DNA from 3 places in the Mesorhizobium sp. CA6 genome. Region 3 is predicted to be linked to each of the others. Evidence: predicted binding sites of a transcription regulator. Region 3 holds the regulator's gene; each other region holds the start of a gene.

Region 1 (3,275 bases), on a different contig from region 3:
CTTCACCCGCTTCGGCGACCGGCTCGAGATCGAGCGGGCCGAGCAGGATGAATTCTCGGTATCCGGCCGTTATGCCGCCGGGCTGCCGCTCGACGGCGACAATCTGGTGGTGAAGGCGCGCGATGCCTTGCGCCGGGAAGCCGGCATGCAACAGGGATCGCCGGTCGCCATCCGGCTGGAGAAGAACCTGCCCATCGCCTCCGGAGTCGGCGGCGGCTCGAGCGACGCGGCGGCCGCGCTTAATGGCCTGGCGCGGCTCTGGAAGCTCGATATCGACGACAATTCGCTAGCCCGGATCGGGCTTTCGCTCGGTGCCGACCTGCCGATGTGCCTCGAATCAAAGCCGCTGATCGCACGCGGTATCGGCGATGAAGTCTCGCCGCTATCCGCCTTTCCTGCGCTTGGGCTGGTGCTGGTCAATCCGGGCATCGCGGTCTCGACGCCGGACGTGTTCAAGGCGCTCTCCAGCCGCGATAACGAGGCGCTGCCGCCACTGCCTAAGCGCCTCGATTTCCACACGATCCGCAACTGGCTGGAGACGACGCGCAACGATCTCGAGCCTGCCGCCCGTTCGGTCCAGCCGGCGATCGGCGAGGCGCTCAAGGCGCTCAAGCGTGCCGACGCCGCGTTCGCGCGCATGTCCGGCTCGGGCGCCACATGTTTCGGCCTGTTCGAGACCGGCAATGTCGCAAAGCGCGCGGCGATCGAGATCCGCGCCCGCCACCCCGACTGGTTCGTTGCCGCGACGCGCAGTATGGAGGTGAGCGATGGCGAAGCTTGACGAAAGCCGGCCCTTCATTCCGGTGCGCATCGCCGTGCTTACCGTCTCCGACACGCGCGGCCTCGCCGACGACAAATCCGGACAGACGCTGGCCGACCGCATCGCGGAAGCCGGCCACAGCCTTGCCGCGCGCGATATTGTCACCGACGACCGCGAAAAGATCCGCGACAAGGTGCTCGGCTGGTCGAAGGACGAAAACATCGATGTCGTCATCACCACCGGCGGCACCGGCTTCACCGGCCGCGACGTGACGCCGGAGGCGCTGGAGCCGATCTTCGAAAAGCGCATGGACGGCTTTTCGGAAGTCTTTCACCGCATCTCCTACGACAAGATCGGCACTTCAACGATCCAGAGCCGGGCGACCGGGGGCGTCGTCAACGCCACCTTCGTCTTCGTGCTGCCGGGCTCGCCCGGCGCCTGCAAGGACGCCTGGGATGGCATCATCAAGGCGCAGCTCGACTATCGGCACATGCCCTGCAACTTCGTCGAGATCATGCCGCGGCTGGACGAGCATCTCAGGCGCGGCGGCAAGCCAACCTCGTAAAGCTCAGTTAAAGCGCCCGGCCGGCACGGCGGGGCATCATTTCGGCGGCGCGATCCAGATTTCGGCGTTCAGCCTTCTGGTCGCCAGACCGCGCGCCAGGGCTTCGGCGTTGCGCGCGCTCTTTGCCAGAGCCGAGGCCTGACGCTTGCTGATGACAAGCCCCTCGGCCAGCGCACGATTGCTCGAGAACACCCTGGCCAGGAAAGGCGCACGGTTGGCGCGGGCGCGTGAAAAGCGCGCCGGCATGGTCTGTTTCGCCGTGTGCGCCACGACTTCGTCGATCCAGCCCTCGGCGAGCCGCGCCCCTGGCTCGAGCAGGAGCAGCCAGTCGCCCTTGGCTTGGCCGATACCGACGCCGATCCCGCCGGTCGCATAGTGGCAGCCGGCATGCTCGGCCACCCGGTGCGTCTGATCGGTCGAGCCTTGATCGCAGACGATCACGTCGCGCACGACGCCTTCGACCGCGCCGCCGACCAGCGAGGCGAGCGTACGGGCAAGCCCCTCTTCGTCGTTGCGGGTTTCGATAAGGACGCTGAGCATTTTAGCCGAATAGCGGAAAGTGCGGCGATGCGCCAGTTGCGCGCTTCAAGCGAAAAAGTTCTTGCTTTGTTCTCTTCGGCAAAATAGGAATAGTTTCATGAACAGAGCGATTCGACAGCCTGCCGACAGTCCCTGGGAGAGGGCGAAAATGGAACAGATCGTGCGAGCCGACATTGCCGCCTTCGGAGCAGGAAGAGCCGAAATGGCAAATGCGATGATCGAGCAGAGCGGCTTGCGCGTGCGGCCCGATCGCAATCGCGGCCGCTCGGCCGGGATCAATCCGTCCGGCCGGTTCGAGCCGGTCAGCCGGCATGTGTTCGACGACGGCTGGAACTCGCTGGAGGAACTGCCGCCGTTCAAGACGGAAGTGCAGGTCGAAAAGCCGCGCACCATCATCACGCGCAACGAGTCGCCTGACATCTCCTTCGACCGTTCGATCAACCCCTATCGCGGCTGCGAGCATGGCTGCGTCTACTGCTTCGCCAGGCCGACGCATGCCTTCATGGGCCTGTCGCCGGGGCTCGATTTCGAATCGAAGCTGTTCGCCAAGCCGGATGCCGCACGCATGCTGGACAGGGAATTGTCAAAATCGGGCTACCAGCCGCGCACGATCGCTATCGGCACCAACACCGATCCCTACCAGCCGATCGAGAAGCAATACCGCATCATGCGCGAGATCCTGGAAGTGCTGGAAGCGCGCGGCCATCCGGTCGGCATCGTCACCAAGTCGGCGCTGGTGACACGCGACATCGACATCCTGTCGCGCATGGCCGAGCGCGGCCTTGCCAAGGTGGCGCTGTCGGTGACGACGCTCGACCGCATGCTGGCGAGAACGATGGAGCCACGCGCCTCGACGCCGACGAAGCGGCTGGAGGCGATCAGGCAGCTTTCGGACGCCGGCATCCCGGCATCGGTCATGGTGGCACCGATTATTCCGGGGCTTACCGATCCGGAGATGGAGCGCATCCTCGATTCGGCTAGAGCCGCCGGCGCGCGGGAGGCCGGCTACGTCATCCTGCGCCTGCCGCTCGAAGTGGCGCCGATCTTCAAGGACTGGCTGTTGCGTCATTATCCCGACCGCTACCGGCATGTGATGTCGCTTATCCGCTCGATGCGCGACGGCAAGGATTACGATTCCGAATGGGGCAAGCGCATGAAGGGCGCCGGTCCCTATGCCTGGCAGATCGGTCGGCGCTTCGAGATTGCCGCCAAGCGGCTCGGCCTCAATGTCGAGCGGCGGCAGCTTCGCACCGACCAATTCGTCGCAGGCGCCAGTGCCGGCGAGCAGCTGATGCTGCTTTGACGCCAGCACCGGCCATGACGGCCGGCGCTAAGCACTTCCAGGCAAAGCGATTTTCGGTCTGGAATTGTCGTCCTCAAGAATCCCGTCCGGCCCCTGTCCCCCGGCTG
Region 2 (3,275 bases), on a different contig from region 3:
GACCGGAATGCCGAAACGGTCGCGCAGCGGATTGGTCAAGAGCCCGAGCCTCGTCGTCGCCGCGACCAGCGTGAAACGGGCAAGGTCGATCTTGACCGAGCGCGCCGCCGGTCCCTCGCCGATGATCAGATCGAGCTGGAAATCCTCCATCGCCGGATAGAGGATTTCCTCGACCGCCGGATTGAGGCGATGGATCTCGTCGATGAAAAGGACGTCGCGCTCCTCGAGATTGGTGAGCAGCGCGGCGAGATCGCCGGCCTTGGCGATGACCGGACCCGAGGTCGAGCGGAAATTGACCCCAAGCTCGCGCGCCATGATCTGCGCCAGCGTCGTTTTGCCGAGTCCCGGCGGCCCGACGAACAGCACATGGTCGAGCGCCTCGCCGCGGCTCTTGGCGGCATCGACGAAGACCTTGAGGTTGGCGCGCACCGCCGCCTGGCCGACGAACTCATCGAGCGACTGCGGCCGCAGCGTCTGGTCGGCATCCTCGCCGCGCTTGTCGGGAGCAATGAGGCGGGGCGAAAGGGTCATGCCGCCTTCCTTGCATAGGACCAATGGCGGGACAAGCGTCGCTTCACCGCGCCAGTTCCTTCAGGCCGAAGCGGATGAGCTTGGACGCATCCGCGCCCTCGCCGGCCGATTTCAGCGCCGCGGCAACCGCGTTCGCCGCGATGTCGCGCGAATAGCCGAGATTGACGAGCGCCGAGACCGCATCGGTGATCGGTGCGGCCGCGACGCCTTCGCCAAGCTCCTGCTTGAGCCCGATCGTACCGCTGGCCGCGCCCGCATAGGCTGGCGCCTTGGTGCGCAGTTCGGTGACGATGCGTTCCGCCACTTTCTTGCCGACGCCGGGCGCGCGGGAAACCATGGCAATGTCGCGCAGCGCGATCGCGTTCGCGAGGTCGGCCGGCGCCAGCGTCGATAGGATGGCCAGCGCCACCTTGGCGCCGACGCCCTGCACATTGTTCATCAGAAGGCGGAACCACTCGCGCTCCAGCCCGGTCTGGAAGCCATAGAGGCGGATCATGTCCTCGCGCACATAGGTCTCGATGAACAGCACCACCGCCTCGCCGAGCGAGGGCAGCGCGGCCAGCGTCCGCACCGAGCAATGGACGACGTAGCCGACGCCATGCACGTCGATGACGCAGCTATCTTCGTCGATCTCGTCCAACGTGCCTTTCAGCTTGCCGATCATGATTGTCCCCTCACGCCAGCGCGGCCATGCGGTAGGCTGTGCTCGGGCGGTGATGCGCATGGCAGATGGCGATGGCCAGAGCGTCGGCGGCGTCGTCGGTGTCGAAGACAGCCTTCGGCATCAGCACCTTCACCATCATGTGGATCTGCTTCTTCTCGCCGTGACCGACGCCAATAACCGCCTTCTTGACCGCATTGGGGGCATATTCGGCCACCACCAGCCCGGCGCGCGCCGGCACCAGCATGGCGATGCCGCGCGCCTGGCCGAGCTTCAGCGTCGCCGTGGCATCCTTGTTGACGAAAGTCTGCTCGACCGCAGCCTCGTGCGGCATGGCCTGGTGCAGCACCTCGGCCAAGCCGTCATGCAGCTGGCAGAGTCTTGTCGCCAGCGACTCCTTCTCGTCGGACCGCACCGTGCCGGATGCGATGAAGCGCAGCGAATTGCCCACGCTGTCGATAATACCCCAACCGGTGCGCCTCAGGCCCGGATCGATGCCGATGATGCGAATCGCTTCCCCCATGCGCCAAGTCTAGCCGTGGCGGCAAGCGATGTCAGCAAAATGTGAACAAACCGGAAACAATTGCAATCTCGGCTATGCGCCGTTTCCGTAAAACAGCGAGATCCCTAATTCGTCACGCGGCGGATGGTTTTCGACAGTCGCGTGAGAAATGCCGGCCTGGACGATGCGACCAGCTTCCACGCCAGGACTGCATTGCCCATGCGCCGCGGCAGGATTCCGATGCAAAGGAACCAGGCCGCCAGAGCTGCCCGCCGCCGCCAGGATGCATCCATTTCCAGGCTGGCGGCGGCGCCCGCTTTTGCCAGTCCCAGCCGGGAGTCGGTGGCGACCGGATGCTGGGGCTCGTCGACGCAGAGCGAAGCCAGCCGTTCTTCCAGATGCACCGGATCGCGAAGGCCGGCATCGGGCGGCACGGTCAAGCCGATCTCGGCCGCCCGGCCGGACAAGGCTTCGAGGCGCCGGAAATCATGCTGCACGCGCCAACGCGCCCGCTCGGCAAGCTTTTCGGCAAAGATCGAATGATTGGCGCCGTGGATGCGGTAGGCGCCAAGGCAGGTATCGATGGATTTCACCTCTCCGTGCAGCGGCGCCAGCGTCGCGAGATAGCCGTCGGCGCCTTGCCGGAAATCGCTTTCAGGCATCGGCATTATCGTTTCCAGCGCCTCGCGGTCGAACGCCAGCCCGCTTGTCACCGTCGTCCTGTACCGCCCCTTGCGCAGCAATTCCGGCACGACGTCGCCTGAATCGAACGGCTGTTCCGGCGGTGGAAAGACATCCTTGATATGCTGGTCCTCATCAACGAGATGCAATCTGAATTGCGCTTGGGCGACATCCGCATCCCACTCGTCCAGAACCTCGGAGACGGCGTTCGGATAGAGATAGTCGTCGGCGTCGAGGAAAAGGACGATCTGCCCGGTGCTCGCCTCGAACCCGGTATTGAACGCAGCCGCATGTCCGCCATTCCTGCGCCTGAGGCACGGACGTATTTTGTCGCCGTAGGATTCGATCACGGCCACCGATGCATCCGTCGATGCGTCGTCGACGACCACGACCTCGACATTTCGGTGGTCCTGCTCCAACGCGCTGTCGATGGCGCGTCCTAGAAACTGTTCGTAATTGTAGTTGGGGATAATGATCGATACCGGGATGCGGTCCAATGGCGAATGCACGGGATCAAGCCTCGCAATCTGCTTTGGTCACAGTGACGGTGGTTTTCTTGCAGAACCGGCTCGGGTCGACCCGGCTGCGGCGAACGGCTCCAACTAGGGGCCTATCGCTTCAAGGCAAGTGTGATCTTTGTCGGGAAGGCCGGCACAGCCTCCAATACGGCGATGGCTGCCGCAGTTTCGACGAGCGGCCGGAGTCGCAAGCGTTGAACTTGCAGCCAAAGCCACGACTCGCCAAACCACGGCCCGATCAAGGATATGCCGCTACCGCTATCGTTTTTTGCAAACGCGGTTTCAGCCGCGCGCGAACGCGGTATTCAAAAGGCTGATCTGGTCGGACACCGGGTTGGCCCGCCGGCTGGGCGCGTGCGTCTCGCTGATGACGCCGCCATAG
Region 3 (3,275 bases):
TGCTTTTCGACCGCGCGGCGCTGACCATGCGCAACCTGGCGATCTCTGCCATCGCCGTCATCCTGGTCTCGCCGCATGAAGTGGTCGGCCCGAGCTTCCAGATGTCCTTCGCCGCCACCGCCGCCCTGGTCGGCGCCTATGCCGGCTTTGCCGACTATCGCGCCGGCAAAACGACCGCGCCGCCGGCAAAGCGTTCGTTTCTCGGGTTCTTATCGCGAAAACTGGCGATTGGAGCGGGTGGCGCCGCCGTGACGTCGCTCATCGCGGGCAGCGCAACATTGTTGTTTGCCATCTGGCACTTCCAGCGGGTGTCGCCGCTCAGCCTGCTGGCCAATCTGGCGGTCATGCCGATCGTCTCATTGGTCGTCATGCCGTTCGCCGTGCTGAGCGCGCTGGCCATGCCCTTCGGCTTAGACGGTCCCTTCCTCTTTGTCATGGGCAAAGGCCTGACGGCGATGATCGCCATTTCGGCATGGATTTCCGAGCGCTCACCGGTCGACGCCGTGGGGCTGATCTCGATCCAGTCGGTGCTGCTGGCGACGGTCGCGCTGGTCATCGCGACCATGGCTACCACTTGGCTGAGGCTTGCCGCCGTACCTTTCGCGCTCGCTGCGCTGCTGGCCATTCCGCACGTCCGCACACCGGACGTGCTTATCTCGGAGGATGCGCATCTGGTGGCGATGCCGATCGGCGGCGGCGAGCTTGCCGTCAATCGCGAACGCTCCAACGAGTTCACCACCGACAACTGGAAACGGGCGCTGAAAGCCGAGGAGATCGTGCCGCCAGAAAGGTTCGCCAAAGATACGCTGGACATTGCCGATCCCGCCGACCTGCCGCCCGGCTCGCCCTTCTATTGCAGCGGCGATCTCTGCATCGGTCGGCATCCTTCCGGCGCGATCGTCGCGCTCGCCGAGACCCGCGACACCGCCCGGCCGGCCTGCGGCTTCGCCGACCTCATCGTCATCAACGACGCCACGGCCTATAACCCGTGCCGCGATCCGCGTGTGCTCGTCGTCACCAAGCGGCAGCTGGCGCGCGACGGCAGCGCCGCCGTTTTCTTCGATCCGCAATCGGCAACCGCGCGGCCAACCGTCCGCTACGCGGTCGTAGAACCATACCGACCCTGGCACGAGCAGCGGAAATACACGCGCGAGGCGAGGGGACTGGCGCCCTATAAGCAGCCGGAAAAACCAGCCGCCGCACCGGCCCAATAGATTGTCGTTCGGGCGAAGAAGGCCGGGCAGTTCTGCTCAGTAGCGGCGGATAAGTCCGACGAGCTTGCCCTGAACCTTGACCCGATCCGGTCCGAAGATCCGGGTCTCATAGGCCGGGTTGGCGGCCTCGAGCGCGATCGAGGCACCCTTGCGGCGGAAACGCTTAAGCGTCGCCTCCTCATCGTCGACCAGCGCCACCACGATCTCACCCGGGCTTGCCGTGTTCGCATTGCGGATGATGACGGTGTCGCCGTCGAAGATGCCGGCCTCGATCATCGAGTCGCCCTTGACCTCCAACGCGTAATGCTCGCCGCCCATGATCATGTCCGGCGGCACCGAGATCGAATGCGTCTGGTGCTGGATGGCGTCAATCGGCACGCCGGCGGCGATGCGGCCCATCACCGGAATGGATACGGCCGCCGCGGCCTCGTCGTCATTGCTTGGCGTCGGGGTGCGTGATGGAGTCGTCGGCTTGATCTGGCGACTGAGATTGCCTTGGCCGCCCTGGATGACGCTCGGCGAAAACTTCTTCGCGGCATTCAGGCCAGGCGCGATCGAGTCGGGCAGGCGCAGCACTTCCAGCGCGCGCGCCCGATTCGGCAGCCGGCGAATGAAGCCGCGTTCTTCCAGCGCCGTGATCAGCCGGTGGATGCCGGACTTGGAGGCAAGGTCGAGCGCCTCCTTCATCTCATCGAATGATGGAGGAATCCCGCTCTCCTTCAGGCGTTCATGGATGAACATCAGGAGTTCATGTTGTTTGCGCGTCAGCATCGGCGGCCCCCACGGGTTCTGAAACCAGAATCAGAAAAACAAACCCAGAACAAACACTATCTGTTCCAGTTGTGTTCCGCAACCGTTTAAAGTTTAGTGAATTTGTTAAGGCTGCCGAAACAATGTCGCATCCGGTGACGGCCGGCTGCCCCTCCTGGGGCAGCGGCATTGATTCCGCTCGATTTTGGAGTTCCCCTTAAGCTGAAATACAACCCGACACGATCACGAAGCCGTGGTTGGGATCACGTCGGCTCGTACCGTAAGCGCGTGGCACCGTGAACGAAACGAACCCAAAATGCCAACCTTGGCGAAGTTCCGATCCGCAGTCTTCGCCGTCTATGGACCAGCTAACATAGGACCAAAGGTTCTTGCCCTGTCGCCGAGGGTGGTGAGACAACCCCCTTGGCCAGATCGAAATGGAGGCGGCAGCACAATGAGGGGAATTCCTGATCTCGCCGAAGTCGAGGCGATGGATGCCGCGGATCCGCTGCGCGCGACGCGCGATCGCTTCGTCTTGCCGGAAGGCGTCCTATATCTCGACGGCAATTCGCTGGGCGCTGCTTCGATCGACGCCTTCAGCGAGATCGAGACTGCCACGAGGCAGGAATGGGCGCGGGATCTCATCCGCGCCTGGAACACCGCCGGCTGGTTCGATATGCCCATCGAGCTAGGTGACCAGCTAGGACGGCTGATCGGCGCGAAACCCGGCCAGACGGTCGTTTGCGACACGACTTCGATCAATATCTACAAGGTCCTGCATGCGGCACTTGCAATGCGGCCCGAGCGTTCGGTGATTGTTGCCGAGGGCGACAGCTTTCCGACCGACCTCTACATGGCGGAAGGGGTCGCATCGACGCGGTCCGGCACGGTGCTGCGGCTCGAATGCGCAGATGCCCCGACGATTGAGGAACTGGTTGACGATCGCGTCGCGGTCATCCTGGTCAACCACGTCAACTACAAATCCGGCCGGCTGCGCGACATGGCGGCGCTCACCCGCAAGGCTCATGAAGCCGGTGCGCTGATCGTCTGGGACCTCTGCCACACGGCGGGTGCGCTGCCGGTGGATCTCGACGGCTCGAATGCCGATTTCGCCATCGGCTGCACCTACAAGTATCTCAATGGCGGGCCGGGCTCGCCAGCCTTCATCTACGCCGCGAACCGCCATCACCGCGACATTCGCCAGCCGCTCAGCGGCTGGTGGGGCCATGCCCGGCCTTTCGCGTTCGAGCAGGGCTACGCTGCGGGCACGGGCATCCGGCGGTTCCTGTGCGGAACGCAGCCGGTGCTGTC

What was found. Region 3 encodes LexA, which represses DNA repair genes until DNA is damaged. Its sites were predicted from a motif close to TGTTCNNNNTGTGTTCNG; they were not measured.
Region 1: the regulator LexA is predicted to act here: its motif matches at 1,922-1,939, upstream of LB526_RS27980 (PA0069 family radical SAM protein).
Region 2: the regulator LexA is predicted to act here: its motif matches at 1,757-1,774, upstream of ruvC (crossover junction endodeoxyribonuclease RuvC).

What each region holds. Positions count from the first base shown of each region.
Region 1 covers NZ_JAIUHI010000027.1:51,184-54,458, reverse strand. The annotation lists gene LB526_RS27995 (4-(cytidine 5'-diphospho)-2-C-methyl-D-erythritol kinase) at 1-781, shown strand, start outside; gene moaB (molybdenum cofactor biosynthesis protein B) at 768-1,325, shown strand; gene LB526_RS27985 (glycosyltransferase) at 1,362-1,865, opposite strand; gene LB526_RS27980 (PA0069 family radical SAM protein) at 2,014-3,168, shown strand.
Region 2 covers NZ_JAIUHI010000007.1:144,771-148,045, forward strand. The annotation lists gene ruvB (Holliday junction branch migration DNA helicase RuvB) at 1-531, opposite strand, end outside; gene ruvA (Holliday junction branch migration protein RuvA) at 575-1,195, opposite strand; gene ruvC (crossover junction endodeoxyribonuclease RuvC) at 1,206-1,715, opposite strand; gene LB526_RS12755 (glycosyltransferase family 2 protein) at 1,820-2,884, opposite strand; gene LB526_RS12760 (DUF1465 family protein) at 3,176-3,275, opposite strand, start outside.
Region 3 covers NZ_JAIUHI010000012.1:144,857-148,131, reverse strand. The annotation lists gene LB526_RS19400 (ComEC/Rec2 family competence protein) at 1-1,214, shown strand, start outside; gene lexA (transcriptional repressor LexA) at 1,251-1,985, opposite strand; gene kynU (kynureninase) at 2,419-3,275, shown strand, end outside.